DNA from 4 places in the Shewanella sp. 10N.286.52.B9 genome. Region 4 is predicted to be linked to each of the others. Evidence: predicted binding sites of a transcription regulator. Region 4 holds the regulator's gene; each other region holds the start of a gene.
What was found. The regulator MetJ, encoded in region 4, represses methionine synthesis genes. The targets are predictions, from matches to a motif close to TAGACGTCTAGACGTCTA.
Positions count from the first base shown of each region.

Region 1: a site for MetJ is predicted at 5,948-5,965, ahead of msrA (peptide-methionine (S)-S-oxide reductase MsrA). Genes of this name have one in related genera too.
Region 2: a site for MetJ is predicted at 1,318-1,335, ahead of metH (methionine synthase). Genes of this name have one in related genera too.
Region 3: a site for MetJ is predicted at 2,669-2,686, ahead of serA (phosphoglycerate dehydrogenase). Genes of this name have one in related genera too.

Region 1 is NZ_MCTY01000091.1:86,132-93,707, reverse strand. It holds gene nadA (quinolinate synthase NadA) at 1-745, opposite strand, end outside; gene BCU91_RS06555 (dihydrolipoyllysine-residue acetyltransferase) at 860-2,455, opposite strand; gene BCU91_RS06550 (transketolase C-terminal domain-containing protein) at 2,465-3,442, opposite strand; gene BCU91_RS06545 (thiamine pyrophosphate-dependent dehydrogenase E1 component subunit alpha) at 3,445-4,623, opposite strand; gene astE (succinylglutamate desuccinylase) at 4,773-5,804, opposite strand; gene msrA (peptide-methionine (S)-S-oxide reductase MsrA) at 5,978-6,457, shown strand; gene trxB (thioredoxin-disulfide reductase) at 6,614-7,567, shown strand.
Region 2 is NZ_MCTY01000069.1:22,574-30,149, reverse strand. It holds gene BCU91_RS05290 (ABC transporter ATP-binding protein) at 1-100, opposite strand, end outside; cobalamin riboswitch at 218-390, opposite strand; gene BCU91_RS05285 (histidine phosphatase family protein) at 529-1,230, opposite strand; gene metH (methionine synthase) at 1,528-5,244, shown strand; gene BCU91_RS05275 (DUF5694 domain-containing protein) at 5,638-6,714, opposite strand; gene secA2 (accessory Sec system translocase SecA2) at 6,974-7,576, opposite strand, start outside.
Region 3 is NZ_MCTY01000012.1:9,921-17,496, forward strand. It holds gene BCU91_RS01275 (ABC transporter ATP-binding protein) at 1-26, opposite strand, end outside; gene ygfZ (tRNA-modifying protein YgfZ) at 232-1,191, opposite strand; gene serA (phosphoglycerate dehydrogenase) at 1,354-2,583, opposite strand; gene BCU91_RS01290 (DUF2238 domain-containing protein) at 2,735-3,331, shown strand; gene BCU91_RS01295 (response regulator transcription factor) at 3,588-4,253, shown strand; gene BCU91_RS01300 (curlin) at 4,504-5,967, opposite strand; gene BCU91_RS01305 (S8 family serine peptidase) at 6,648-7,576, shown strand, end outside.
Region 4 is NZ_MCTY01000125.1:96,581-104,156, forward strand. It holds gene metB (cystathionine gamma-synthase) at 1-933, opposite strand, end outside; gene metJ (met regulon transcriptional regulator MetJ) at 1,141-1,455, shown strand; gene BCU91_RS07810 (sulfite exporter TauE/SafE family protein) at 1,606-2,346, shown strand; gene BCU91_RS07815 (conjugal transfer protein TraF) at 2,408-3,598, opposite strand; gene BCU91_RS07820 (LysR family transcriptional regulator) at 3,721-4,626, opposite strand; gene BCU91_RS07825 (SDR family oxidoreductase) at 4,764-5,483, shown strand; gene BCU91_RS07830 (ABC transporter transmembrane domain-containing protein) at 5,833-7,515, shown strand; gene BCU91_RS07835 (ATP-binding cassette domain-containing protein) at 7,512-7,576, shown strand, end outside.

The sequences.
Region 1 (7,576 bases), on a different contig from region 4:
TAATTAACTGACTAGTTGAACCTACAGCATCAGCTAACGCTACCACATTTGCTGGTGATTCTGGGTGAACTAGCACAGCAGCATCTGGATATTGTATTTTTAATTCACGTAAGGCTTTTGCTTTAAATTCGTCATGAACAATACAATCACCTTGCCACATCAGCATATCGGCGCCAGTTTCTTTAGCGATATAACTGCCTAAATGTCTATCTGGGCCCCAGATGATTTTCTTGCCTTCACTATCTAAGTGTTCAACGATTTCAAGGGCGATACTTGATGTAACAACCCAATCTGCACGCGCTTTAACAGCGGCAGAGGTGTTAGCGTAGACCACAACGGTATGATCTGGATGAGCATCGCAAAATGCCGAAAACTGCTCAATAGGACAACCAATATCAAGTGAACAGGTGGCATCTAAAGTAGGCATTAGAATGGTTTTTTCAGGGCTAAGAATTTTAGCCGTTTCGCCCATAAATTTAACGCCAGCAACAATTAACGTTTTAGCAGGATGATCACGACCAAAGCGTGCCATTTCTAAAGAATCAGATACGCATCCACCTGTCTCTTCTGCTAAGGCTTGAATTTCAGGATCAGTATAGTAATGTGCAACAAGAACCGCATTTTGTTCTTTTAAAAGCTGTTTAATTTTTTGTTTATAATCAGCCTTTTCGGCTTCATTTAATACAGCGGGTTTTGCGGGAAAAGGATATTCGATTGAAGCGATATTCGGTGCCGAAGTGATCATTTTGATTCCGAGAAGTTACAACGTTTGAGTATTATACAAAATCGGCCCATAAAATTAAAGGACGCTTTCGCGTCCTTTCGTGTAACTGGGTAACCTATTTTGAAGGTGAAGGAATTAGCGCATGGCTAATAACATCTCTTGAGGTTGTTCCAGATAGAGCTTCCATAAATTACAAAAACGGGCAATGGTGCCACCATCAATTATGCGATGATCGCCAGACCAACTAACTTGCATTATTTTACGCGCTTCAACTTCACCGTTTTCATTAAAGCGCGGTAGAGTTTGCAGTTTACCTAACGCTACAATGGCTACTTCAGGTTTATTGATGATTGGCGTTGCCACTGTGCCACCGAGTGCACCAATATTAGAAATAGAAATCGTGCCACCTTTAAGATCTGCAGGTGAAACGCGGCCACTACGAGCAGCAGTGGTTAAACGAGTAATTTCAGCAGCAACTTCTAGAATAGATTTGTTTTGCACGTCTTTTACATTAGGTACTAACAAACCAACTTTTGAATCAACAGCCATACCTATGTTATGAGAAGCTTTATACGTCAGCTCAGTACACTCGGAATTGACCTGGCTATTCAGCACAGGGAATTCATTGATGGCTAACGACATTGCTTTCATGAAAAATGGCATCATTGTTAGCTTAACTTCATCAGTAGAGTAGCGTTGCTTCATTTCGGCGCGCAAGGCAACTAGATCTGTTAAGTCAAACTCTTCACAATAGGTAAAATGCGGAATGGTCGAAACAGACTCCACCATCATTTTCGCCATAACCGCTTTAACACCTTTGATAGGTTCGACTTTATCAGTAGCGCTTGACACGGTCGTCGCTGGCGTAACTGCTGGGGCTTGGTTATTGACCACAGGAGTAGAAACTGTCGTAGATTTAGGCGTCGCTGCAGTTAAGTGGCTTTCAATATCTTCTTTATAGACACGGCCACTTTTGCCTGTTCCTTTCACATCAGCAATATTGATATCTAAGCTGCGGGCTAAACGTCGCACTGCAGGACTGGCTAATGCTTTGCCTTGTATAACAGGCTCAGGTGAAACATCTAAAGCCACTTGGGTTGCTGGAGCATCATCTACAAGGGTATTTGCTACTGAGGTAGATTCAACTTCGATGGCAAATAAAGGTTCATGTACTTTTGCAAGCTGGCCTTTTCGATAATGAAGTTTAACAATAGTGCCATTTTTTATTGCTGGAATTTGAACCAAAGCTTTGTCTGTCATCACATCAGCAATAGGTTGATCTTCAACCACGCTATCGCCTTCTTCGACTAACCACTCAACCAGTTCACACTCTACAATACCTTCACCAATATCTGGCAATAAAAACTCTTCAATCGCTTTACCTGTAACAGGGGCTTGTGGCGTATTTTGAATCGAGGCATTGCTAGGTGTATGGCTTGAATCATTTTTTACTTCCGCCGCTGTCGAAATGACAAAAGGTTCGGCAGCAGTTGCATCCATATCTACGGCATAAAGTGGTGCATGTACTTTAGCAATATCGCCTTTGGCATAATACAGCTTAGTAATTACGCCACCATGTGGTGCAGGAATTTGCACTAAAGCTTTATCGGTCATGACATCAGCGATGGGTTGATCTTCAACGACTAAGTCGCCTTCTTTAACCATCCAATCGACAAGCTCACATTCAACAACACCTTCACCAATATCCGGCAAAATAAAATCTTTAATCATATCTTGCTCCTAGAAATTAACTGATGCTTTAATGGCTTCGAATGTTTTAAGCTCATCTGGCATGTATTCTTTTTCAAGAATAAGCGGGTATGGTGTATCTAAACCACATACTCGGCTAATGGGTGATTCAAGACTTAAGAAACATTCCTGCTGAATTGTTGCTGCAATTTCACCAGCAAAGCCACCTGTTAACGGCGCTTCATGGTTTATTAATAACCGACCCGTTTTCTTAACTGAAGCAGCAACGGTTTCTATGTCCCATGGTGCCAGAGTGCGCAAATCGATAATTTCAGATGAAATACCCTCTTTTTCAGCCATAAGCGCTGCTTTTTCAAGGATCTCCATTTGCGCGCCCCAACCTAGTAATGTGATATCAGTTCCTGATTTAACCACTTCTGCTTTACCTAGCTCGATTTCATAATCGCCAGCGGGCACTTCGCCAACTGAAGCACGATAAAGACGCTTAGGCTCAAAGAAAATAATTGGATTAGGGTCACGTATAGAAGCAAGTAACAGCCCTTTTGCTTGCTCTGGGTTACGTGGAATGACAACTTTTAAACCAGGCGTTTGGGTAAAGTACGCTTCTGGAGATTGCGAGTGATAATGGCCGCCTGCAATACCGCCACCATAAGGGGTTCTAAAAGTCAGTCCGCCAACATCAAATTGATTACCACTGCGATATCTGAATTTTGCTGATTCATTAACGATTTGGTCAAATGCAGGGAAGATATAATCAGCGAATTGGATCTCTGCCACAGCAGTCATGCCATTTGAGGCTAAGCCATTAGCAAAGCCAGCAATACCCTGCTCGGTTAACGGTGTATTGAAACAACGATCACGGCCGAATTTTTCTTGTAGTCCAGATGTCGCTCGAAAAACACCACCAAAGTGTCCAACATCTTCACCAAATACCACCATTCTTTCATCCGCGGTCATCGCAATTGATAACGCATCATTAATGGCGTGTAACATGTTCATTTCAGCCACGATTAAATTCTCCCTGCACTTTTAGGATACGACTTAGGATATTTTTTAATATGTTGTTTTAAATCAGCTAATTGTTTCTCTAAAGCAGGTGTTGGTTTATCTAATACATCTGTGATTAACAAGTCGATATGCGGTAAAGCCACTTTTTCTGCCACTTTAACGGCATTAAGTACTTCTTCTCGGTATTGTTCATAAGCTGCAGCATCATCTTTTTCGTTTAACCAATCTTTATTGATCATCCAAAGTTTAAAGCGCTTAACAGGATCATGTTGCTCCCACTTAGCTTCTTCTTCTTTTGAACGATAACCCGATGGGTCATCTGAAGATGAATGTGCACCTAAACGGTACGTCATCGCTTCGATGAGTACTGGCGCATTATGTTCTAACGCATGAGCTCGAGCTTGTTGAGTTGCTGCGAGTACCGCAAGCATATCGTTACCATCAACACGAATAGTGTGCATACCATAACCAACACCACGACTGGCAATGCCATTACCTGCAAATTGCTCTTCAGTTGGCGTTGAAATCGCGTAACCATTGTTACGACAGAAAAAGATCGTTGGTGACTTTAAAACTGCAGCCATATTTAGGCCTGCGTGAAAGTCACCTTCTGATGCTGCACCTTCGCCAAAATAACAAATAGCAACGTTACGTTTGCCTTGTAATTTAAAAGCATGTGCAACACCGGTAGCTTGTGGTATTTGAGTCGCTAGTGGTGATGAAATTGTCTGGTAATTTAATTCTTTACTACCGTAATGAATTGGCATCTGTCTGCCTTTACCTAAATCTTTTTCATTACTGAACATTTGATTCATAAATTGTTCAGTGGTAAAACCACGATATCTAAGTGATGCATGCTCTCGGTATTGCGCCAATATGACATCACCGTCATCAAGTGCAGCAGTACTGCCAATGATAGAGGCTTCTTCGCCAGTACAAGTCATATAAAAACTAATACGACCTTGCCTTTGAGCACTTAACATACGTTCATCTAATACTCGGGTAAAAACACAAGTATCATGTATACGTTCAGCCAAGGCTTTATCAATAACGGGCATGACGGCATTTTCGTAAGTTGTGCCATCAGCTTGTAGAATTTTTAAAATAGGAATGTGCAATGAAGCTTTGTCTAAGAAGCTGACACGATGCACTGTTTCATTAGTCAGTGTTGCGTTGCTCATATTGTGCTCTTGTTATTTGTAGCCTTAAAAATAAAGCGTAATTTATTATATGCGAACGAACATTACGTTAACGTAAACTTACTATCAACTAATGTTCATTCCACTTAGTGAATATCCTGTCATATATAATGTATATTTAGCTTTACAACTTATTGAATGTCTTCATTAGGTGCTGGCACTAAACATAATACTGTACGTTGGCCCACAGGTACATTTTCATTAGGAAAAACGATAGCTTCGTATGGATAAATGACCTTAATCTCAGTGTCACCTTCCGTTGCTAATACATGATTTTGCTTGAACCCAGAAAAATTTACCGTTGTCTTATCAAAGGTGAATTTGAAATCATCAAACTGCTTGTTAATGGAACGAGACACTTTATATAAGTGAAGTTTGTCTTTATCAAAAGGAGCTAGTTCAACTTGTTGTTGAGTTATCAACTGCAAAAGCATCTTTTTAGTATTGGCAAATTTTAACATATCATTCTCGCCAAAAGGCATCACTTTACCCAGTTCGACTGTAAATGCATCGGCTTTGAATTGTTCTGATGAATAATAGCTAAAAGTAGTGGTAGGTTCATGATGGAATAAAATGGTGTCAACATCACAACCCGCTAAAAACATAATTTGATCAGCACTAAAGCTACGTCCAGGCCTGTAAGGATAAATCGCAAATTTCTCATGTTTAGACGGCTTTATCGCGGTGTGTAAGTCGTAATGTATTCGTTGTGAGCTATTATTTTGAAGATAAAAATTAGCTACATATTCCTCTAATTTTTTTGCTCTAACTCTTTCTTTATTTGATAAACCTAAACCGGAAGAATGTGCCCCACTGAACAAACGATTCATATTCTCTTCTACAAAGCGTGTTTGGCTGAGTATGGAATCTGGATTGCCAATTATAAACAGGACTCTTTGTTTTGTAACGATTGTTTCTTTTAATAAATTATTTATGAGTTCGTTACAGATTTCAATAGGTGCTGTTTCGTTACCATGTATGGCACAAGATAAAACAATGTCTTTAGTCGACCCTTGAGCTGGATTAAAACAAATAATCCCGTTATCTAAAATCGTAACTGTTGTTTTATTTGACAATTCAAAGCGCTGTTCTGGCACCTTGTTATTAATGTTAGTTAACGTAAATGCTAAAAAATCTTTGTCATCCATTAATTGTTGAAACACGCTGACTCCTTGATGCGGCTTTAAATATTGAATGGTTTCAAACGGTAGTCGGATTCTATCACATTTAGGGGAAGCTAACGTTAAGTAACATTTAACAGAGTGTAAATCTTTGCTTGCATTATTTATTAGAATAAATATACTTTTAGCCATCTAGACTTCTTTACGGGTATCGTATGACTATAGCAACTTTTGGTGCAGGCTGTTTTTGGGGCGTTGAATATTTTTTTAAACAAATAAATGGTGTAGTTGCAGCACAATGCGGTTATATGGGGGGAAATGACATATTTCAGACCTACGAGCAAGTGAAAGCGGGCGTAACGGGCCATGCAGAAGTGGTACAGGTTGAGTTTGACGAACATATTGTTAGCTATGAAGAGTTGTTGACCGTTTTTTGGCAAAACCACAATCCAACCACTCTAAATATGCAAGGTGGTGATATTGGCAGCCAATATCGAAGCACTATTTTTTTCCACAGCCAAGAACAAAAATTATTAGCAGAGCAATCTAAATTGTTGCTAATTCAAAGTGGTAAATGGGGATTACGACAAATTGTAACTGAAATTGTACCGGTTCAAACCTTTCATCCGGCGGAAGAATACCACCAAAACTATCTAGAAAAGAATGGCTTACCAAGTTGTCATATTAGTTATTAGCATGTAAAAGTCTAATGCGATAAGTCCTTGGTGTCTTTTGTGTACGGTATCGATTGCCTCAATCTATATCTTGGAGCAATCGCTACTTTACCCCACCCTGTAAATTCCCTACAATCCATGCAAATTGCTTAAAGCATGTAATGGAGAAATAAAAAAATGAGTCAAGCTCGTCATATTAACCTGTTAATTTTAGGTTCTGGCCCTGCTGGTTATACTGCTGCAGTTTACGCAGCACGTGCAAATTTGAAGCCTGTCATGATCACTGGGATGCAACAAGGTGGTCAACTGACTACGACTACTGAAGTTGAAAACTGGCCAGGCGATGCTAATGGCTTAACCGGTCCAGCATTAATGGCAAGAATGCAAGAACATGCTGAAAAGTTTGATACTGAAATTATCTTTGATCATATTAATGAAGTTGATTTTAGCCAGCGCCCTTACCGATTAAAAGGAGACAATGGTGAGTTTACTTGTGACGCATTAATCATTGCAACTGGTGCATCTGCCAAATATTTAGGCCTTCCATCTGAAGAAGCATTTATGGGCCGTGGTGTATCAGCCTGTGCTACCTGTGATGGTTTCTTTTATCGTAACCAAAAAGTGGCTGTAGTTGGTGGTGGTAACACTGCTGTTGAAGAAGCGCTTTATTTAAGTAATATTGCTTCTGAGGTGCATTTAATCCACCGTCGTGATTCTTTCCGATCAGAAAAGATCCTGATCAACCGTCTGATGGATAAAGTTGCTAATGGCAATATCATCCTACACTTAGATCAAACTCTTGATGAAGTCGTCGGTGACAACATGGGTGTTACCGGTCTTAAAATGAAAAGCACTAAAGATGAGTCAATTTCAGATTTAGAGGTTGCTGGCGTTTTCATTGCGATTGGTCATAGCCCAAACACCGGTATTTTTGACGGTCAACTTGATATGAACTACGGTTACATTACCGTCAACAGTGGCCTTCAAGGTAACGCAACTCAGACAAGTGTTGAAGGCATTTATGCTTGTGGTGACGTAATGGATCAACATTATCGTCAAGCTATTACTTCAGCAGGATCAGGTTGTATGGCTGCGTTAGATGCCGAGCGTTACTTAGACGCACAAAAGTAGAATCGTCAC
Region 2 (7,576 bases), on a different contig from region 4:
GCATTTCACCACGTTGCAAGGAAAAACTGACTTGAGAAAGGATCTCATTGTCTGCAACTGACCAGCTTAGCTGATCAACTGTTAATGCCGCAGTAGTCAAGATACTACCCCTGCGGTTATCCAAGAGGCATGTTTAGCCACATCTGGGGTTTTAATACTGATCACGATACAAACTCCGCCTGAGTTACCCGCTCAAGTTGTTGTTAGGTGCTGCTAATTCAGCAAGAAAAACTAAGCTAGGTATCTGACTTAATGGCATTCATTAATCACTTATCTTACAAGTGATGAGATGCTATTTTACAGTTGCGGGTACAGTTCGAGCTAAACAGCATTTAGGCTAGTTCTCGATTCCCTACTCATTTAGCGAACCGCTTGATACTGGTGTTGCTTAAAGCATTTCACACAAGCACTCAACTGCAGCTAAATTGACTTAATTTGAAATTTTATTGCACTTAATAAATGCGGCTTATATTGTACGGTATATCTGCCTAAGTGAAGTTAGTTTTTTCTGCTAATTTTAGGCTAAAACTAATTATTCCAGTTTAAACGATAGACGGGTTTAGTCGATTTATCATCAGCTTCAGGCCAAAACACATCAATGGTTACCGTCGCGGCATAATCTATATTCAGTTGTCCATATAGCCCTTTACAGCGCTCAAGTCCTAACACCAAAGCGATAATATGACGGATAACTCCACCGTGAGTCACAACCAGAGCAGTGGCTGATGCTGTTGCCTTAGCACTATTAGCCTCAGCAGTATGAGCTTCAGCCAAGTTGTAAGCTTGCAAGGTTATTTGCGCAAAAGCCTGCGCCACCCTTTGTTCAAATTCAGCCATGGGCTCAGCTTGGGGCGCGCCATGCTCCCAAGGGTTATCCCAATAGGCATCTAACGCTTTAGCGCTATGCTGATAAAGCTCTGCAAAGCTTTTTCCGTCCCACAAGCCAAAATCAATTTCCTGTAATTGAGACATTATCTCAACCTGTAAAGCTAAATCAGCACTCACTTGGTTTAACTGCTGCGCTAATTCAGCGGCAAACGCATGGCAGCGCACCAAAGGCGAACTGTATAGCTGCAGTGATGGCAAACAACCTAATAGCCCTAGCTTAGCCGCACTCTGGTGCATGTTCGTTAGCCCCAAATCAGTTAGCGCCACATCGGTTTTACCCCGCAAAATACTGTCGCCTTCACATTGGCCATGGCGTAACAATATTATCTTAGCTTGCTTCATCTAAGGAGACTCCATCGGCCGTTTCAATTGGCTTATGTTTTTAGTGTGAGCAATGGGCTTGCTCTTACAATCTATTTAAACGTATTATGGACGTCTATACGTTTAAATGTCCAAACAAAATATTTTAAGATGAATTTTATTACAGGGGATTTCGCATTATTCTGCCCTATAAAAGCATAAATAAAGGTATGCTTATTTCATCTAAAACCGTTAACACAATCCACTAACTACTTAAGTTAGCGTGTTATTTAACGCTCGATTAAGTGATTAGCATAAAAGCAATTAAGGTAATACGTTATGGCGAAGTCGACTTCCTACAGTCAGGTACTTGAACAACTTACAAATACGCTAAAACAGCGCATAGTTATCCTCGATGGTGCCATGGGCACAATGATTCAAGACTACAAACTGGAAGAAGCCGACTATCGTGGTGAGCGTTTTAAAGACTGGCACTGTGACGTAAAAGGCAACAACGACATGTTGGTGCTAAGCCAACGCCAAATCATTAAAGATATCCACACTAAATACCTGTTAGCGGGTGCTGACATTATTGAAACCAATACCTTTAATGCCACCACGATTGCTATGGCCGATTACGACATGCAGTCGTTGTCAGCAGAAATTAACCTTGAAGGCGCCAAAGTTGCCCGTGAAGCCGCTGATGACGTTACTGCGCAAACGGGTATTAAACGCTATGTTGCAGGGGTGCTTGGGCCAACCAACCGCACTTGCTCTATCAGCCCAGATGTAAACGACCCCAGTTTTCGTAATATCACTTTTGATCAATTAGTCGAAGCCTATGTTGAATCAACCCGTGCATTAATTGATGGCGGCGCAGATATCATCATGGTCGAAACCATCTTTGATACCCTCAACGCCAAAGCCGCATTATTTGCCATCGAATTAGTGTTTGATCAAATTGGTGATCGGCTACCTGTAATGATTTCAGGCACCATTACTGATGCTTCAGGTCGTACCCTAACAGGGCAAACCACCGAAGGCTTTTACAACTCACTGCGCCATATCAAACCATTATCCATTGGCCTTAACTGCGCCCTTGGCCCAAAAGAGTTGCGTCCCTACGTTGAAGAGTTATCACGGATTGCAGAATGTTATGTTTCTGCCCACCCTAACGCTGGCTTACCTAATGAGTTTGGTGGTTACGATGAAACCCCAGAAGAAATGGCCGAAGTGATCAGTGATTGGGCACGGGAAGGCATGCTCAATATTGTGGGTGGCTGTTGTGGTAGTACACCCGCGCACATTAGCGTTATTCGCGATGCCGTTATCAGCCATGAGCCACGTGTCATACCTGATATTCCCGTTGCCTGTCGCTTATCAGGGCTTGAGCCATTAACCATTGATGGCAACTCATTATTTGTTAACGTCGGCGAGCGCGCCAACGTCACAGGTTCAGCCAAGTTCCTGCGGTTAATCAAAGAAGAAAAGTTTGAAGAAGCCCTAGATGTCGTGCGCGAGCAAGTTGAAAACGGCGCACAAATCATCGATGTCAACATGGATGAAGGTATGCTTGATGGCGCAGAGTCTATGAAAAAGTTCTTGAACTTAATCGCCTCAGAGCCTGATATTTCCCGCGTGCCTATTATGATTGACTCATCAAAATGGGACGTCATTGAAGCAGGCCTTAAGTGCGTGCAGGGTAAGTCGATTGTTAACTCCATTTCGATGAAAGAAGGTGAACAAGCCTTTATTCAGCAAGCCACCTTAGTGAAACGCTATGGCGCAGCCGCCATTGTGATGGCATTTGATGAAGATGGCCAAGCCGATACCCGCGCCCGTAAAACCGAAATCTGTACCCGCGCCTATCGCATACTGGTTGATGTGGTTGGCTTTGCCCCAGAAGACATCATTTTCGACCCGAATATATTTGCCATTGCCACCGGCATTGACGAGCACGATAACTACGCCGTCGATTTTATTGAGTCCATTAAAGACATTAAAGCCACTCTACCCCATGCAATGATTTCTGGCGGTGTGTCAAACGTCTCGTTCTCGTTTCGTGGTAACAACCCAGTCCGCGAAGCCATTCATGCGGTGTTTTTATACCACGCGATTCAAGCGGGCATGGACATGGGTATCGTTAACGCAGGTCAGTTAGCCATATTTGATGACATCGACAAAGACTTAAAAGAAAAAGTCGAAAATGTGGTACTGAATTTACCTTGCCCCGTTGCCGACTCAAGCAATACTGAGCAACTACTAGATGTTGCTGAGCGTTTTCGTGGTGACGGCAAACAAGTGGCTAAAAAGGAAGACTTAGCTTGGCGTAGTCTGCCCGTTAATGAGCGCTTATCCCACGCCTTAGTGAAAGGCATTACTGAGTTTATCGACCAAGACACCGAAGAAGCGCGCGCCGCTGCCACCCGCCCACTTGATGTGATTGAAGGGCCATTAATGGATGGGATGAATGTGGTCGGTGACTTATTTGGCTCAGGCAAAATGTTTCTGCCGCAAGTCGTTAAATCGGCTAGGGTAATGAAAAAAGCCGTGGCTTATTTAAACCCATACATTGAAGCGGAAAAAGTTGAAGGTCAATCAAACGGTAAAATTTTAATGGTTACCGTAAAAGGTGACGTGCACGATATCGGTAAAAACATTGTCGGCGTGGTGCTAGCCTGTAACGGCTTTGAAGTGTTCGACCTAGGCGTCATGGTGTCAGTTGAAAAAATCCTCGAAGCCGTAAAAGAGCACAATATTGATATTATTGGTATGTCAGGGCTTATTACCCCAAGCCTTGATGAAATGGTACATAACGTCAAAACCTTCCACCGAGAAGGGTTAACCATTCCGGCGATTATTGGTGGTGCAACCTGCTCGAAAATTCATACCGCAGTAAAAATTGCCCCACATTATCCACATGGTGCAATTTACATTGCCGATGCCTCGCGCGCAGTGCCTATGGTGTCAAAACTGGTAAATAACGACACTCGCCAGCCCACCATTGATGCAACCTATGCTGAATACGACATCATGCGTGAAAAGCGGTTATCACAAACCAAACGCAAAACCATAGTGTCAATTGACGCTGCCCGTGAAAACCGCTGTAAACACGATTGGGATAACTACACCCCATTTAAACCGAACAAATTGGGCCGCCAAGTATTTGATGATTACCCACTAGAAGATCTAGTGGATCGCATCGATTGGACGCCGTTTTTCAGAAGCTGGGAGCTGCATGGCCACTTCCCTGAAATTTTAGATGACAAAATTGTCGGTGAAGAAGCCCGTAAGCTCTATGCCGATGGTAAAGCCATGCTTGCAACCATCATCAGTGAAAAATGGCTTACTGCCAAAGCGGTCATTGGCTTATTCCCTGCCAATACCGTTAACCATGACGACATTGAGCTATACACAGATGAAACACGCACCACGGTTGAAATGACCACCCATCACTTGCGGATGCAGCTTGAACGTGTGGGCAATGACAACTTCTGTTTATCTGATTTTGTCGCGCCAAAAGACTCAGGCGTCGCCGACTACATGGGCGGCTTTGCTGTTACCGCAGGCCACGGCATTGATGAACATGTGGCACGTTTTGAAGCCAACCATGATGACTACAACGCCATTATGCTTAAGTGCCTAGCCGACCGTTTAGCTGAAGCCTTTGCAGAGCGTATGCATGAACGGGTACGAAAAGAGTTTTGGGGTTACGCTGCAGATGAAGTATTGGATAACGAAGCCCTTATTCGTGAAAAATACAAAGGTATTCGCCCAGCACCTGGTTACCCAGCCTGTCCTGATCATACTGAAAAAGGCTTGTTATGGGATTTACTAAAACCCGATGAAACGATTAACCTTAATATCACTGAAAGTTATGCCATGTTTCCAACCGCTGCGGTATCAGGTTGGTACTTTGCTCACCCGAAATCACGTTACTTTGGCGTGACCAATATTGGTAAAGATCAAGTTGAGGATTATGCCAAGCGTAAGGGAATGAGCTTGGCAGAAGCAGAGAAGTGGTTGTCACCAGTGTTGGACTATGACCCTGAATAGAGAGTGATGTGGAGTAATCATAGGGTTACTCTATTTCCAAACTACGTTTGGATTAAAAATGTGGCCTATGTGCCACATTTTTTATGCCTAACGTTTAGCCTTTGAGGTATCGGCTATTACTCTAAAATCGCACCTTCATGGTTATCAATTGCCTGCCGCAGGCTTTCGTGCAAGCACAGCTGTGACACGCTGCACTCTTTATATAAGTCAAAAGGTCCCTGAAAGCTCGGCCATGACGAATAACATCCTTGTTAAACGGCCAGTTCGGCATCCATGCCGCTCGCTCAGAACGTTTCACACTGTGAAACTTCGCCATATCATGGACGGTCACAGCCGCGCTTACACCTGATATTCAATCTCTTCGATTTGGGTTTATTTGTGGCGATTGAGTATTTACTTTGATTCTGACCCAACATATTCAGTTACGTAGTCAGAAAACGGTATTACTTCAACACCTATCATTTTTGAAAGGTATTCTTCGAAAAATACCCGATGAGATGCACCTACAATAATGACAATTCGTCCGCCAATCTCACTCGCAACCACTCTCATGATGTGAGACACCATATTTAGGTTTCTAACTTCCCATAAAGCAACTCTAGCTAACGCAGGTTCAACATCTAAATCTTTATCAACAAACATACTCCACTCTTGCCCAATAACTTGAGAGCTTTGTTCAGGGCTATTCAACCAAAGGTATAAAGGCAGCCAATCCCCTGTTTGTATTGCGTGTTTTTGCAAAGCTTGAGATTTAGTTATAAACGTACTTTTTTGAAGTTCATTTCCTGCTTGGGATTTACTATAAGATGGCATTAACCTTTTAACCATGTCTTGATACATATCTTTATCAAGATGGTCATCAATAGGGTAGATCGTATTTATGCCCTCACTTAAAGCTAAGTTAATTGCGATATTGAGTGTTTCATTATTTTTTGTAGCACGCGCATTAAGATAGGCTTTTAAATCTGAGGACAATTGAGAAGTGTCATTTTCTGTTAATTTTAACCAGTGTAGTGTTGCTGTATCAGGGTAGTAGCCTGCAATAGATAGTCTTATAAGTTCGATTCGCTTTTCATCGGACAAATTATTTACTATTTCAAACTGTTTCATTTTCTGTATTGCTTCAGTGGCAGAAAGTCCTAATGATGATTGTTCTTTTTTTGCGATACTAAGTAGTTCATCACCCACAAAGCTTGTTAAAGTTTCATGATATTCAACAGAGCCATTAAGCATTGTAAAAATATCTTCACCTCGAAGTGATTCGACTGCAATAGCTGTTGGTTTAAATTTACCTAAATAACCTCTAATTTCAGACAGGTCGATCTCTTCTTTAATACTTTTTAAATGCATCGTTCCTAAGACCATTACCTCAGTCTTCTGTTTAACACGTGCATTTAGACTTTGTATACCTTGCTGTGCATTTACCAAGCTAGGTAATAAAACCAGAGCTGCAAAAATGACTCTTATCATTCTGATATCCTTAACCTTCGACTCACTCTAATAATGAAAAAAAACATACCATAATAGAAAAACATTACAATTTTTAATAACTTACCTTTCATTGGGATATACTTTTATTATTATCTACAACAATACTTAACATGCCACCCATTATTAAAAAGTATTGGAGACTGCGGCGGTGTTTGAGTTTGTATACTCTGACGCAAAATATTCATTTTCCCCAACATGTTCCTACAATCGAAGTTAGTTTCTCTACCTCCAATAAATTTTATTCTAACTTCAACTTCTTCCATATACTGGCTATAAACTGTCTGTCTACAGCGTCAAATGGATTATCAGCGACCACATATGATGAGGTCGATTTTGTCATTGCAAATAATTCACTGTTGGGATTAATCCCGTTTTCGTCTATGGCAAGGTTATTGAACAAATCAACCACCACCGTTTTTAATTCTGCCAATAATTGTTCAAAAACTTGCTGCACCTGCTGGATAAACACATGGTAAGGCTCGTTACCACTTAACATAAAACTGGTGCCCGCAGTCCCCACTAAATTAATGCCTTCTTTGATATAGTCAATCTCAGACAAATGCTGGACCCATAGTTTGTCGATGGCGTGCATAACTACAATATTCAGGGCTTCATTGAGCTTTTCATCACTCACGACTGTACTGAGATTTTGCCAACGCGATGTGACTTTGCTTTTAAACTCTTCAGCCCCTTCCCCCTGTAAAATGTCATTCCGTAGTTGGTGGATCATTTGCCTTTGCTGTTCAACCAAATCACTGTATTTGTATAACGCTTTGCGTCTATCAAGATTCGCGCCTTCTAGCACTCGCTGGCCGTGCGCAATTTTTTTGCTGATACGGGC
Region 3 (7,576 bases), on a different contig from region 4:
GATAGTTGGGTGATCACTGCTGTCATTAGCGTCTCTGGTATTACTTGTAATTACATCATCATACGACAAATAAAATTACTTAGATCGACTTTTCATTGAAATAACCCGTTTATATGTTGATTTTGAAATAATAAAAAAGGCTGAAGAATGAGAAGTAACCTCATCCATCAGCCTTTATTTAATGTTACGGTTAGCAGCCTTTGTTGGCTTTAACCCATATAACCGTTTAAGTTAATCTTCTAACGAATAAGGTAGCGGCTTCACCACTAGCTCACTTTGGTTGTCATTTTTTACTCTTAGTTTTGCATCATTTGGCGTATCGTTAGCCAATACTGCGGTTAATAGCACTTGGCTATTAAATTCAACCGCTTCGATAACTTTACCCGCTCGAAGAAAGCCATCTTCTGAGGCAATTTCAATTTGAGTTTCACTGCTGACAGTTTCAGAGGCACTACCGGATAGAATATACAGGGCGCGTTTATTACCACCGCGGTACTTCATTCTGGCAATGGTTTCTTGGCCCATGTAGCAGCCTTTTTCAAAACTAATACCGTTTACCGCCTGTATATTACACATTTGTGGTACAAACTCACTGCTGTGGTTGTCGTCAATATTGGCGTAACCGGCTTGAATTTCTAATGCTTGCCAAGCTTGGTGGCTAGATAGTGGTTGATTTGAAGCTGTGACTAATTGCTGCGCTTTTTCAGCTGATGTAATCACTATGAAGCGCTCAGCATCTTTTAAAATAATAGCGCCTTCAGCGTGAGTAACTTCATGTTCAATCCGTCCAAATTGCTGCTCAATAAACTCTGCAGCCTTCGTACCAGCAAAGCCTAAAATAACTTGCTTAGCAGTGACATCAGTTAATTCCGCTTTACTGAACACCGCATATTTCTGCCATGAGGCCAAACTTAGCGGTAATACTGATGCTGGCATTAAAATAAAAAGGCTTTCAGCAATTGTGTAGGTTCTAAAGCTAGCAATCATCTTACCCTTAGGATCGCAATGGGCGCCCCAGCGCCACTGAGTTTCTGTCAGCGATACGATATCGGTAGTGACTTGGCCGTGAATAAAGGTTTTACCTTGCTCACCGGTCACTTCAATTAAACCTAAGTGGCTTAAGTTTGAAACCAGTAAGTCGGGCGTTGAAGTTAAGTAATCCCAGTTTGGCTGTGTGGTTGCGAGTGTCATAAAATGATCCCTAAGGTGAGCAACAAAGATAAGCTTTGAGTGTAACGGAATTCAGTGAGGCTCAAAAGAAAAAGCTATCTTCAATTAATTGAAGATAGCTTTAATTCACAATTTAACTGCGAGATAAGCCTAAGGTTAAATCGTTCACCGACTTAGCTTGAATTAAAACAATACGCGGGTACGAATAGTACCTTCAATTGCTTTTAACTCGCCCAGCGCTTGTTCGGCTTGGTTTGAATTGACTTCCATGACCACGTAACCAATATCTGCAGTCGTTTGTAGATATTGCGCAGCAATGTTAATGCCTTTTTCTGAAAACGCTTGGTTAATTTTAATCAACACACCTGGACGGTTGTGGTGAACATGCAATAAGCGCGAGGTGCCTTTATGTTGTGGCAATGACACTTCAGGGAAGTTAACCGCAGACACAGTTGAGCCATTATCAGAATATTTAGCCAGCTTACCCGCGACTTCAATACCGATATTTTCTTGAGCTTCAGCAGTACTACCACCAATATGCGGGGTAATAATGACGTTATCTTGTCCACGTAGTGGGCTAATAAATTCGTCATCATTTGACTTAGGCTCAACTGGGAATACATCAATTGCAGCGCCTGCAATATGGCCTGACTTTAGGGCATCAGAAAGCGCATCAATATCAACCACAGTGCCCCGTGATGCATTGATAAAAAAGCTTTTTGAACGCATTTGTTCAAATTCTGTCGCACCAATCATATTTTTAGTTTGCGCAGTTTCTGGTACATGCAAGCTGATAACGTCTGCTTCATTCAATAGTGTTTCCATTGAATGGATTTGGCTGGCATTACCCAGTGGCAACTTGTCTTCAATATCGAAAAATACCACCCGCATACCGAGGGTTTCAGCCAAAATACCCAGCTGAGTACCTATATGGCCGTAACCAATGACCCCTAAGGTTTTACCGCGCACTTCATAGCTACCATTGGCACTTTTTAACCAACCGCCACGGTGGGCAAGGGCGTTACGCTGAGGAATACCGCGCATCAGCATGATGATCTCACCTAACACTAGCTCAGCAACACTGCGAGTGTTTGAGAATGGCGCATTAAAAACGGGTACGCCTAACTTCTCAGCAGCGGCAATATCAACTTGGTTAGTACCAATACAGAAACAGCCAATCGCGACTAGTTTTTCAGCATGGTTCAACACTTCAGCGGTTAATTGGGTGCGCGAGCGCAGGCCGACAAAGTGAGCATCTTTAATTGAGCGCAGCAACTGGTCTTCAGGAAGGGAAGCTTTGTGATATTCAATATTGGTATAACCTGCACGCTTAAGTACATCGACTGCAGTTTGGTGGACGCCCTCCAACAGCAGGATTTTAATCTTATCCTTGTCAAGCGAGTGTTTTGCCATGGTGTGGGTACCCTCTTATCAATAGTTATGCTTATGTTATGCTGACATTAATACGCAACCAAAATAGCATTATTTATTGCCATTGTAGAGGGCTAGATGGCTAAAGACTGTGATCTTGGTTTAGAACAATATCATCTAAAGGGAATGTATAGTGAATAAGAAAGTTATATGGGTGGTTATTTTTGCTGTCGTGCTCGTTTGGTCGGTGAGTTCACCTAAAGATATGTTTACTTGGTGGTTAGAAGCACTGCCAGCATTAATCGCCTTACCCATCTTATTATTTACCCGTAATAAATTCCCCCTAACACCCTTAGCTTACTTATTGATTTTGTTACATTGCTGCGTGCTCATGGTCGGAGCTAAATATACCTATGCCGAAGTACCACTGTTTGATTGGTTGGCTGATGTGATGGGTAGCGAACGTAATAATTATGACAAAATCGGCCATCTTGCTCAGGGGTTTATTCCGGTCATACTGGCAAGAGAGGTGATGCTAAGAAATCACGTCTTGCAACCGGGCTATTGGTGTCAGTTTCTATCAGTTTGTTTTGTATTGGCATTTTCTGCTTTTTACGAACTTATTGAGTGGTGGGTTGCAGCTGCAACAGGTGAGAATGCGGAGGCGTTTTTAGGCACTCAAGGCTATGTGTGGGATACACAGTCAGATATGTTTATGGCACTTATAGGTGGTATTAGTGCATTAGTCTTGCTCACAAAGGTACATAATAAGCAGTTAGCATCACTTTAATCAGCTACATTTATAGATCTTGTGACTGTTAAGTTTATTTTTACTTGTTTTATTTTTGGTAACGGCTTGGTTTGCGAGCACTTAATCTATTAATGAGTACTTAAGTATTGCAGAAATACTTTATAGACTAGTTAAAATTCCTTATGGGCTAGTTAAAATGTACTATTATTGCATTATGTTGTTATTATGTTATCAATGTTTCAGGACGAAACTCGTATAGCCGAGAGATACAGAATACTTTTCAGGGAGAAAAGTGATGAATTCGAATATTGATGAATTAGTCTTCTTACACCAGGTTGCAGCGCCTTGCAACTTGGCTATTTTAGCTGAGTCGATAGGGTTAAAAACCAGGGTAGTGAAACACCCTAGTGAACTTGAAGTAGAACATAATACTAATTGTTTCTATTTGATCGCCCAAAAGGGGGCCGCGCTGGATAGCAAAGGCATTCCGCTGTTGGTATCACGGCTAGTTAATCATGTCCCTGTCGCTTTATATCAAGTTGAACGGGGCTCGTTAGATCAGGAGTCTGCACTATTGTTAGGTGTAAGAGGCTTACTTTATGCCGACCAACGTATGGATTTAATGTTGACCGGGTTACGTAAAATGGTAGCTGATGAGCTTTGGTATGATCGACCGCTAATTAGCAAAATTTTCCGCCGACTAGTACAAAAACTTGATGCTAATACAGAAATCCCCCCAGATACTATCGCAATGCTGCAAATGCTCACTAATCGTGAAAGAACCATTATTCAGCTAGTTTCAAGCGGTGCAAGGAATAAAGAAATAGCCCACAGGCTTTGCATTAGTGAGCACACGGTAAAGGCACATATCTCTTCCATCTTTAGGAAAACCCAATCTCGCAATCGGGTCGAGTTACTGCGTTGGGCACAAACTTATCAAGCCCATTTTGAGTTCGCTTAACTTAGGTTATTTACCCGCTTTAAAATAATTTAGAGATGTTATTAAGCCAGTTGCTAGTTGTAACTGGTTTTTTTGTTTGTTTCGGCAATTATTTCATCGTGTAAAATTAATTTATGAGCTTATGTCATAAAATTGCACAGAATTAGCTTAACGTAATGAAAACAATAAGCTTTGCCAGTGGAGGAGATATTAAAGTAAATATATAGGGAGCAATGTGCTCCCTATATTCAGTAAGAAAATTTTCTATAAATTAATTCTGGTAAATTGCTGCAGAATTAAAGTTTCCGGTTTGGACTACAGTGGCAATATCATTAGTGCCAATTTGCATGCCTGTAACCGTATTATCATTACCAATTTGGGTTACATTTAATGTATTCATAGTACCATCAATTGCAAAGTAACCATCATCTCCACCAACCCAGTTACCGTCGCCTAGCTGAGAAACGGTAATTGAGTGGTCATCACCAAAGGCGACTATATCAGTTAAGTTAAAATCACCTTCTTGGCTGATATCAACAGTCTGATTTGAACCGACATTTGAAATAACGGCTTCGTTATCATTGCCTGTTTGGCTCATATCAACTGTATTGTTATCTCCAACGGTTTCTGAATATGCAAAGTTAAGTTCACCTGAGGAAGTGATAGTGACCTCATTATAGAAGCCATCAGCTACAAAAGCAGTGTAGTTATCTGCACCACTTTGATCTACAGATATAACATTCTCATCACCATAAACAATAAACTCAGTTAAATTGGCATCACCAGTTTGTACGACTTCAATATCGTTAAGCGAGCCATTTAAAATAGCAATATTAGCGCCGCCCACTTGGTTACCAAAACCATCTTGACTAATAGTAACGTCATTATCGTCTCCAAAAGAAAACTCTATTGTTGCGCCGTTATTAATGCCAGTTTGGTCGATAGTAATATCATTTAAAGAGCCTGATAAGCTTGCTACTACAGCAGTGTTATCATCGCCTGTTTGGCTAAAATCGAATGTATTATTATCACCAAATACACCTAAAGCAGCACCAAAGTTGTTATCACCAAGTTGGTTTACAAATAGTTCATTACCATCGCCAGCATTTAGGCTGCCTGAATCGGAAACGATACCTGCTTGGTTATTTACACCATCTTGCATTATGGTTGCACTATTACTATTACCTTCAACAGCGAATACCGCTAAGTTAATCGCACCGTACTGGGTTACTTCTGCAGCGTTTTCATTACCAATAACTTCGATGATACTTTCGTTTTGAGCTCCATCTTGAATAACATCAGCAGTGTTACTATTACCCGTTAGCGATACGTCACTAGTGTTATAAAAGTCAGCCTGCTGAATAGTAACTTGGTTTTGGTCACCTATGATGCCAACGTTTGAAATATGCCAATCATCAACCTGGTTAGTAATGACAGAGTTTCCATTACCTTCAGAGCTAATATAAGATTCTTGCCAGTCCCCTTGCTGGGTTACCTCGGCAAACTGTAAATCACCAATTTGTGTCACGGTTGAAATATGACGCGTGCCAGTTTGGCTTACTGTGGCATCCTGCTCCATGCCCGTTTGAGTTACTGTTGCGTTAGTATTCGAAGCGAATGCCGATTTCTCTGCAGCTGTCACCTCTGGTAATGAAAGTCCTGCTGCTGAAACGGGTAATGCTAAGCTTGCTGCAATAGCAAGTGATACTAACGATAATTTCTTTTGCGATTTCATTCTACGCTCCCTGTTTAAATATAGATTTATCTGATTATTAGAAAATAATCGTTTGATAAAGTATTTCGCTTCCTAGTTAACTCATTGTGTCGCCAAAGTGCATAATTTAGCTTTAGGTAACTGAGTACTAATATGCGATCAAGAAGTAACTTCAGCGTGAACTTTTAAAGATCTAACAGTATTTGAAGCACTATAAACCCTCAATAAACACCAATAACTTAAGAGCAGGGGTTGCTTTTAAGTTTATGATTATTAACCCTAAAACTGTTTGGTTTTAGGTTGGTAGAATTTCAAATGATTCTGCTGATGCAGCGCGTTACAAGATTAACTTACGGTGCCCATTGGTTTTTCTCAATCGTATAAAAGGTTAGTTTTTTTAGGGGGTTAAGATTAAACCTTTAGTGCTACAAAGGTTTAAGTTACTGAATATCATGCTTATATTTGGCTATTTTCGCTTACCACTAATATTGACTAGTCGAATAAGCCTAGTAGTTACTTACTAATTAAAGTTTCAGTCCTTTTATTGTTATACAGCTTGTGGCAACAATTTGATGGCAACAACAAATTCCGGGTTTCACTTCGTGGAAAATCAACTCGCTTTTAAAAATAGCTAATGGAAAAGCTACAGGTGCTGCATTACCGGTTCCGGGAATTATTAATGGAAGATAGGAAGCCACATCATGATTAACAAAATGTCCCCAATTGCATTAGCAGTAACATCTCTATTTGCGTTAAACGCAAGCCCTGTTATTGCTCAAGAAAGTGTAAAGTATAAAAAAGATGAAATTCTCGTTGTTTATAAAGAAAATGTGTCAATCTTTGAACGGTTGTCAGCGCAAAATCTAGTCGCAGGAACAGTCACAGATAAAAATGCTGATGGTATAGATGATAAGTTTAAATACCTATTATCTGGACGATTGGCTAAGTTATCACTTAAAAGCGGTAGTAATGTTGAAAGTGCAATTAAGTTAATTAGTAAGCATCCAGCAGTAAAATATGCCGAACCTAATTATACTTATACAGCAATTGGTATGCCAGACGATCCAAATTTCTTGGAGTTATGGGGCTTAAATAATACCGGTCAAACTGGTGGTGTTTCTGGTGCTGATATCGATGCCGTTACCGCTTGGGACACTACTACAGGTAGTGAAAATGTGGTTATTGGCGTAATTGATACTGGTGTTGATTATAATCATCCAGATCTAGTTGCAAACCTTTGGGTTAACCCTAATGAAATACCCGGAAATGGTATTGATGATGATAACAATGGTGTCATTGATGATGTTAACGGCTTTAACGCTATTACCGGAACTGGTGATCCAATGGATGGCAATGGTCATGGTACCCATGTCTCAGGAACTATTGGCGCACAAGGTAATGATGGCGTAGGTGTTGTTGGGGTTAACTGGGATGTCACTATCATTGGTTGTAAATTTTTAAGTGATAGTGGAACAGGCTCTACAGAAGCTGCGATAGCTTGTATTGATTATTTCACTAATTTAAAAGTGAACCATGGTGTTGATGTTAAAGCGACCAATAATTCTTGGGGCGGCGGCGGATTTAGCCAAGCATTAAAAGATTCTATTGAATCGGCTGGTGATGAAGGAAT
Region 4 (7,576 bases):
CACTTCTGCTTCACCACCTTTAAGTTCGAAACTTAACATAGCGCCGAAGCCTTGTTGTTGCTTAGCTGCAATATCGTGACCTGGGTGGTCTTTTAAGCCTGGATAATACACTTTTTCGACAAGATTGCTGGCCTGAAGTACGTCAATAACTTGCTCAGCATTTTTTTGATGCTCGCGAATACGTACAACTAAAGTACGAATGCCACGTAAGGTTAGGTAACTATCAAAAGCCGAGCCTGTTAGCCCTAAGGTGTTTGACCACCAGTGTAGTAACTCACCCAGTTCAGGGTCTTTTGCCACCACAGCGCCACCTACAACGTCACTATGACCATTGATATATTTGGTGGTGGAATGCATGACGATATCAGCGCCTAGCTCTAATGGCTGTTGCAAAATTGGCGATAAAAAGGTGTTATCAACCACAACTAAGGCATCGACTTTATGGCTTTGCTCAGCAATAGCTTTGATATCAACAACACGTAATAATGGGTTTGACGGCGTTTCTAACCACACCATTTTAGGTTTCTGAGCAATCGCATCACTGAGTGCTTGCTCATCTGTTTGATCAATCACCAGTAATTTAAATTGGCCTTTGTTGGCAAGATTTGTGAACAAACGGTAACTACCGCCATAACAATCGTGAGGCACAATCAGTAAATCATCGGGGCCTAATAAACTAGTGACCAAGGTAATCGCAGCCATACCGGTACAAGTAACCACCCCAGTAGCGCCATGTTCAAGTTTGGCAATGGCTTCACCTAACACGCAGCGCGTCGGGTTTCCTGAACGACTATAATCAAACTCTCTAGGGTTTTTATGGCCATCAAAAGAATAGTTTGTTGATAGATAAATCGGCGGGACTACAGCGCCGTATTGGGTATCTGACTCGATACCTTGGCGTACTGCTAGCGTAGCTGCGCGATGTTTGCTCATTGTAAACTCCTAAAGAATACACACTAAAGAGATGTCTAGATGGCTAAATGTACCTAAGCTAAGTCACATCGTCAATACAAATCAGCCGTTTAGACGTCTAAACATAAAGAAATCTATTTCCATTCGTTATAGAATAACCGCAATAATTTGACTGTTATTATTTAGCGGTTAAAATCTGCCACGAATCTATCGTATAAAGGTGAGTTAATGACTGAATGGAATGGCGACTATATCAGCCCATATGCCGAACATGGCAAAAAAAATGAACAAGTTAAAAAAATCACGGTATCCATACCTTTAAAAGTTTTAAAAGTATTGACTGATGAACGTACCCGCCGCCAGGTTAATAACTTACGTCATGCAACCAATAGTGAACTACTGTGTGAAGCATTTTTGCATGCCTACACTGGACAACCACTGCCAAATGACGGTGACTTATCAAAAGAAGGGCCTGATAGCATCCCATCTGAAGCAAAAGCTTTGATGGATGCCATGGGAATTGAGTGGGAAGATCTTGATTAAGTCAAGCTAGCGACTAGCGCTGAAGTACTTGCGCTAAAGTACTTGCGCTAAAGCATAAGCCTGCTCAATTAATCAAACACTGCTCGTCATTTAACGCATCGAGCTCTCAAGCTGAGAGTGAGTTGCAGTATTGCGCCTAAAGAGTCGACAATGGAATTTATCGATCCGCAGACCTTGATGCTTGCATCGGTTATCATTTTTCTAGGCGCATTAACCCAAGGCCTTATCGGTTTTGGGCTTGCGGTTGTTGCCAGTCCACTTCTCTATATCATCGACCCACAATTAGTCCCAGCCCCTGTGATTATGATGGGTTTTTCCATCGCCTTATTGACCTTATTGCGTGAACGTACTCAACTGGAGTTTAATGGGCTGCAATATGCGCTGCTGGGGCGAATACCTGGTGGCTTTATGGGCGCAGGTTTATTACTGTTTGCCCCCCAAGCAGTACTGGGGTTAGCCATTGCCTTTATTGTCGGCGCAGCGGTGTTGCTGAGTATTTTTAAGATCACAGCGCCAGTAAATCGGCTTTCGCTATTTATTGCAGGTGTCTTGTCGGGGGTATTTGGAAATATTGCCGCCATTGGTGGGCCACCATTAGCGATTTTATTAGCCGGTAAAGATGCGCCGCAGTTTAGAGCCGCGCTATCGATCTTTTTTGTTTTCAGCTCAATGATCGCACTGATTATTTTAATGCTTGCAGGCTTAGTGGAAGAAAAGCATCTGTGGTTGTCATTGATGCTATTGCCATCTGTCATACTCGGAAATATTGCCGCAGGAAAGCTAACCAATAAGGTTGATAAAAATAAGACTCGCATCGCCACTATGGTGTTATGTAGCTTAAGTGCATTATTGCTAACCCTTAAGTCGTTAATTGAATTATCAGCAGGCTAGTCGATCATCTTTTTGTGGCAGATATAAATGCAACAATGATGACAGCTAAAAATGATAACGCTTAAAAGTGATAAGAAGTTTGCAGCACAGCGCCAATGGCATCATCACCATAGCTGCCGCTCATATCCAGCTTAAAGGCTTGGCCGATGGCAAAGCCGGTGCCGAAAGAGTAAATATCTACGCTATTATCTTTTAAGTCATGGCGGTAGCCCATGCGTAAAAACAGCCAGTCAGTGGCTTTAACTTCACCGCCCACTCGCCAATACTGCACCGCATCAAACTCGCTAAAACGGCTTTGCTCCACCAGATCAATATCCGTGGTTAAGGTGACTCTGGACCAATCATAAGCAGCTCCCACTGTGACTAACGGCTCAATTTGGTATTCAAATGTCCGTCCTTGAGCTTCAACTGTGGTTATTTTTTTACTGAATAAATTACGAGCAGACAGCCCTAAGGTTAAGCTTTCTGTTGGCTCAATAGCCACCCCAAGATCAAGGTTAAATAAGCTGTCATCATTTCGATATTTATCATCATCAAAATCATCGACATCAAAGTTATTGGCACTGGCACTGTAATGATAGGTATCAATGCGTTGAAACTTAGGTGAAATCCCAACTTTTACAGGCATGTTAACTATAGATAGTGGAAAGCTTAACGCCACCCCAAAATCTGTGACTCCGGCGGCTAATACAATGCCTTGAGAGTCTAAGTCAGTGAGATCTGCAGGAGGGTTGGCGGGATCGAGATTAGTCAGCATATCAATATCACCTTGAGCAATATCAGCAACGCCCATAGCGTCAAGGTGACTTTTGTAAAATAGCGCCATTGGCACGGTTTGAGTTGGCAATACTAATGCTGCGCCAATTGCGGCTGATACCGAGGCGTTAGTGCCGTTGAGGGCATTTAAATTAATAACTAAATCATCACGAAAACCAGCAATATCATCAGTATCATTGCCGTTTATGGCCGTTTCTAAGTCATCAAAACTGTCTTGTAGTGAGTCAAACTTATCAAGCATATTGTCGCTATCATCCACTTCAGCAGCCACAACCGGTAACAGTAAGGAGAACTCATTGGTTTTTGGGGCGTAAATAGCCAGTAAAGCGGGATTAATAAAACTTGCGCCGATACGGCTAGATGAGGCTACACCTGTACCGCCCATGCTATCACTGCGAGCTTCAAAATAAAGCTGACCCGCTTGCGTATTTATCGCAAACAGCAGTAAAAACAATAGCAGCGCTAAGGATCTCATCATTCACCATTTTCATTTTTAATTATCTAATAAAGATAGTCGAAAAAATTAAAAATAGGCTTCAATCCCGTTAGACTTTTACGGCATAGATGAATTTAATCAGCCGTTTTTTAAATGTTATTTTATGAATCAGGTAGATAGCGCTTAAAATTTTCCATGGTGAATTGAATAAATTTTTTCAGCCTTTCTGGTTGGAATTTATCTTTATGGTAAAGCATATAAAAAGGCGTGTCGGGAATATGCCAATCATTAAACACATTCACTAATTGACCCGCTGCAATTTCATTAGCGCAATATAAATAAGGTAATCGCACAATGCCATTTCCTGCTAAGGCGCTGGCTTTCATAGCGCGGCCATTTTTACACTTAAAACCGCCCTTAATGGCAACGTCTACAGCTTGAGCATCTTGCCTATGGCCAAAGCGCCAATGGCTGATCGAGCCAGTAATACACAGGTGATTATTAAGCTCGCTTGGATGCTGCGGTTGACCATATTTCGCTAAGTATTCAGGGGCGACTAAAGTGCGGTTTTCGATATCCATCAGCTTTCTGGCCACCAAGCTTGAATCTGCCAGTTCGCCCATGCGAAATACAATATCAAAATGGCCCTCGATTAAATCAACCCGCTGGCTACTAAAATCAAGATCGATGGTAATTTCTGGATACTGTTTAATAAAATCATTCACCAAGGCCACTAAAATATCTTCACCAATCACCCCGCCAACGCAATTAATGTGAATATTGCCCTGTAATGTTTCAGCGCTGTCTAATGTCATTGCCACCACCTGATCGATTTGCGCTAACGCTTGCTGGCATTGCAACAGCAATTGCTGACCTTGCTCTGTCAGTCTTTGGGTTCTGGTGGTCCTAATAATTAGGCTAACACCAAGAAATTTTTCTAAACTTAATAATTGCTTTGATAAATGCGAACGTGAGCAGCCTAAGACCTGTGCAGCTTGAGTAAAGTTACCTTGCTCAGCAATCACCACAAAGGCTCTGATATCAATCAAATTTATGTCTAAGTTCATAATAATGTCTATTTTAGTTTGTGGTCATCAACAAGTTATTAGGAGTCACAGGTAAATAATGATGTTCTTTGTGGATTATATATCAACAATGAGCCATTACCTATAATGGACACAACTTAACGAACGAGGTAAAAATCATGAAATCACTTGTTGTCATTACTGGCGCATCATCAGGTATTGGCGCCGCTATGGCGAATGCATTTAGCGCTAAAGGTCACCCACTACTTTTACTTGCTCGTCGCGTTGAACCAATGCAAGCACTTAACCTGCCCAACAGCTTATCTGTTAGCGTTGATGTTACTGATGCTGCAGCGATGAAAACAGCGATTGCGACTGCTGAAGCAAAGTTTGGCCCTGTTGGCTGTTTAGTCAATAACGCTGGCGTAATGCTACTTGGTCAAGCAGATGTACAAGATCCTGCCCAGTGGAGCCAAATGCTCAACATCAATGTGATGGGCGTGCTTAATGGTATTCACGCTGTGCTTGCTGATATGAAAGCCCGTAAAACAGGCACTATTATCAACGTAAGCTCTATAGCGGGTCGTAAAACATTCCCTAACCATGCAGCATATTGTGCCAGTAAGTTTGCTGTGCATGCGCTAACTGAAAATATCCGCGAAGAAGTGGCGATGGATGATGTGCGAATGGTGACTATCGCTCCAGGCGCTGTTGAAACGGCCCTGCTTAGCCACACAACCGATGAAGATATTAAAGCCGGCTACCAAGAATGGAAAGAGTTCATGGGCGGCGTTATCGAGCCTACAGCAGTTGCTGATGCGGCTGTATTTGCCTTTGAAATGCCGCAAAATGTTTGTGTACGAGAAATTGTCTTAGCGCCAACTCGCCAACAACCTTAAGAATATATCAAGTCTAGATAGGTCTACATTTCAGCTAAAAACCATGAGTTATTACTCATGGTTTTTTATTATCTTTGCATTAATTTTAATAAGCGGCCTCCCTTTACATACTCCACGCGTACCTCATGCAAACTCATTCTCTTATCCCTCGTAATAATGCCGCCATTTCGAGCAAACTCGCTGCATCTGATTAAAAATCAGTTTAACCCCAAGATGTTATATTGATTGCTTAATATTTAAATTAAGTTTGATTAAGGTAAGGAAAACTGACTAAAACAAGCTACGCTTAAATCATTGGTTTATTGATTGCTTAGTCGTTACGCATTGCGATAAAAAGGACATTTTTTGTATGCAGGAAAACTTCAGTTTATTTTCCAGGAATAAAGCCTTTCCCGAGCTATTATTGTCATCGACATTTATCAATTTATTGTCGCTTGCGCTGCCATTCACCATGCTACAAATCTACGATCGTATTCTGCCAAATCAAGGTTATGGTACTGCCACTATTCTTGTTTCTGGTGTGGCGATTGCGATTTTACTGGAATTATTACTCAGATATGGCCGCAGTTGGCTACTTGCAGCATCAGCAGCCAATTTTGAATTAGAAACCACAACCAAGGTGGTTAACAAGCTCATGCAAGCGGACTATCACCATGTTGAATCCATGGGAACAGGTAAAGTTACTAATGGTTTAGCCAGTATTGCGAGTATGCGAGAGCTCTATTCAGGGCAAGCAATTGTGGCACTGATGGATTTTCCATTTGTGCTCATTTTTCTTGCATTGGTTGCCTATATTGGTGGCCCGCTGGTATTCATTCCGATAGTCGTCTGGGTACTTGTTGGCGCTCTGGTTTATGTCATTGGCAAAAAACTCGCCATAGCCACTGAGGATCTCGCTCTTTCAGATGCTGAACGAACCCGAATGTTGATACTGGTGTTATCAGGGCTAACCACAGCCAAGGCCCTATCTTTAGAAGACCGATTAGCCAGTATTTATAATAAAATAAACCACCAGCGACTAGCACAACAGCAACAAGTCGATTGGTTATCAGCTAAGTTACAAGAAGTCATCCAAGCAGCATCGCAAGGAACAACACTAATATTAGTGATGCTAGGTTGTTTAGAAGTCCTTAACGGTTCGCTTACAACGGGTGGACTGGCTGCATGTTCAATATTAGCGGGTCGCGCCATCGCACCATTAAGTGCAATTATTAGCCTTCGTTCTCGACTTGTGAGTGCCAAAACGGCGATGTCACACGTAGATGATTTGACCGCCATTCCAGCCGAAGCGTTTAGTGCTGAAAAAATCTATCAACAAAAAATCCCTAACGGCCCTATTAGGTTTCAAAAAGTCGATAGCAGTAATTTAGGCACTGTCATTCAACAGTTGAATTTAGAGATCCTCCCTAAAACCTTAGTTACCCTGCAATCAAATCCCCTGAGTCATGCTAGCCACTTACTCAGTATCATTGCTGGATTTCAAAAGATAAGTACAGGTGAAGTCGCCATTGATGGGGTTTTACTTCATGCACACGATAGTAAAGAGTTTCGACAGTCCGTTAACTATGTTGCCCCTTGGCCAACCTTATTTGCAGGTAGTTTACTTGAGAATATGACGATGTTCCGAGCAGAGTATGAACCACAAGCAATGGCAATTGCTGACAGTTTAGGCTTAACGGCTAAAATTGCCGAATTGCCCAATGGTTATCAAACTTCAGTCGGTGAAAATGACAACCAAATGCTAAATAAAGGGGCAATTAAACTCATTGCAATAGTCAGAGCGATAGTCCAAAAACCGTCGATATTGCTATTGGATGAGCCGATGATTTCACTTGATGCCGATGCCCAAAATAAACTACTCACTTTATTGGCCCAACTGAAACAACAAATGACCATTGTAGCGGCATCCCACTACCCTGAAATCGGTAAAATTAGTGATGAAGTTGTCACAATTGAGGGACATGCTCAGCCTAAAGAAACTAATAAATCGCCGCACGTGGATAATAGTGATTCACAGGAGGTGATCCTATGAAGACTTTAGAACTAAAACCATTACTAGTTGAGCTGTTACAACAATTAGGTCTTTACACTCA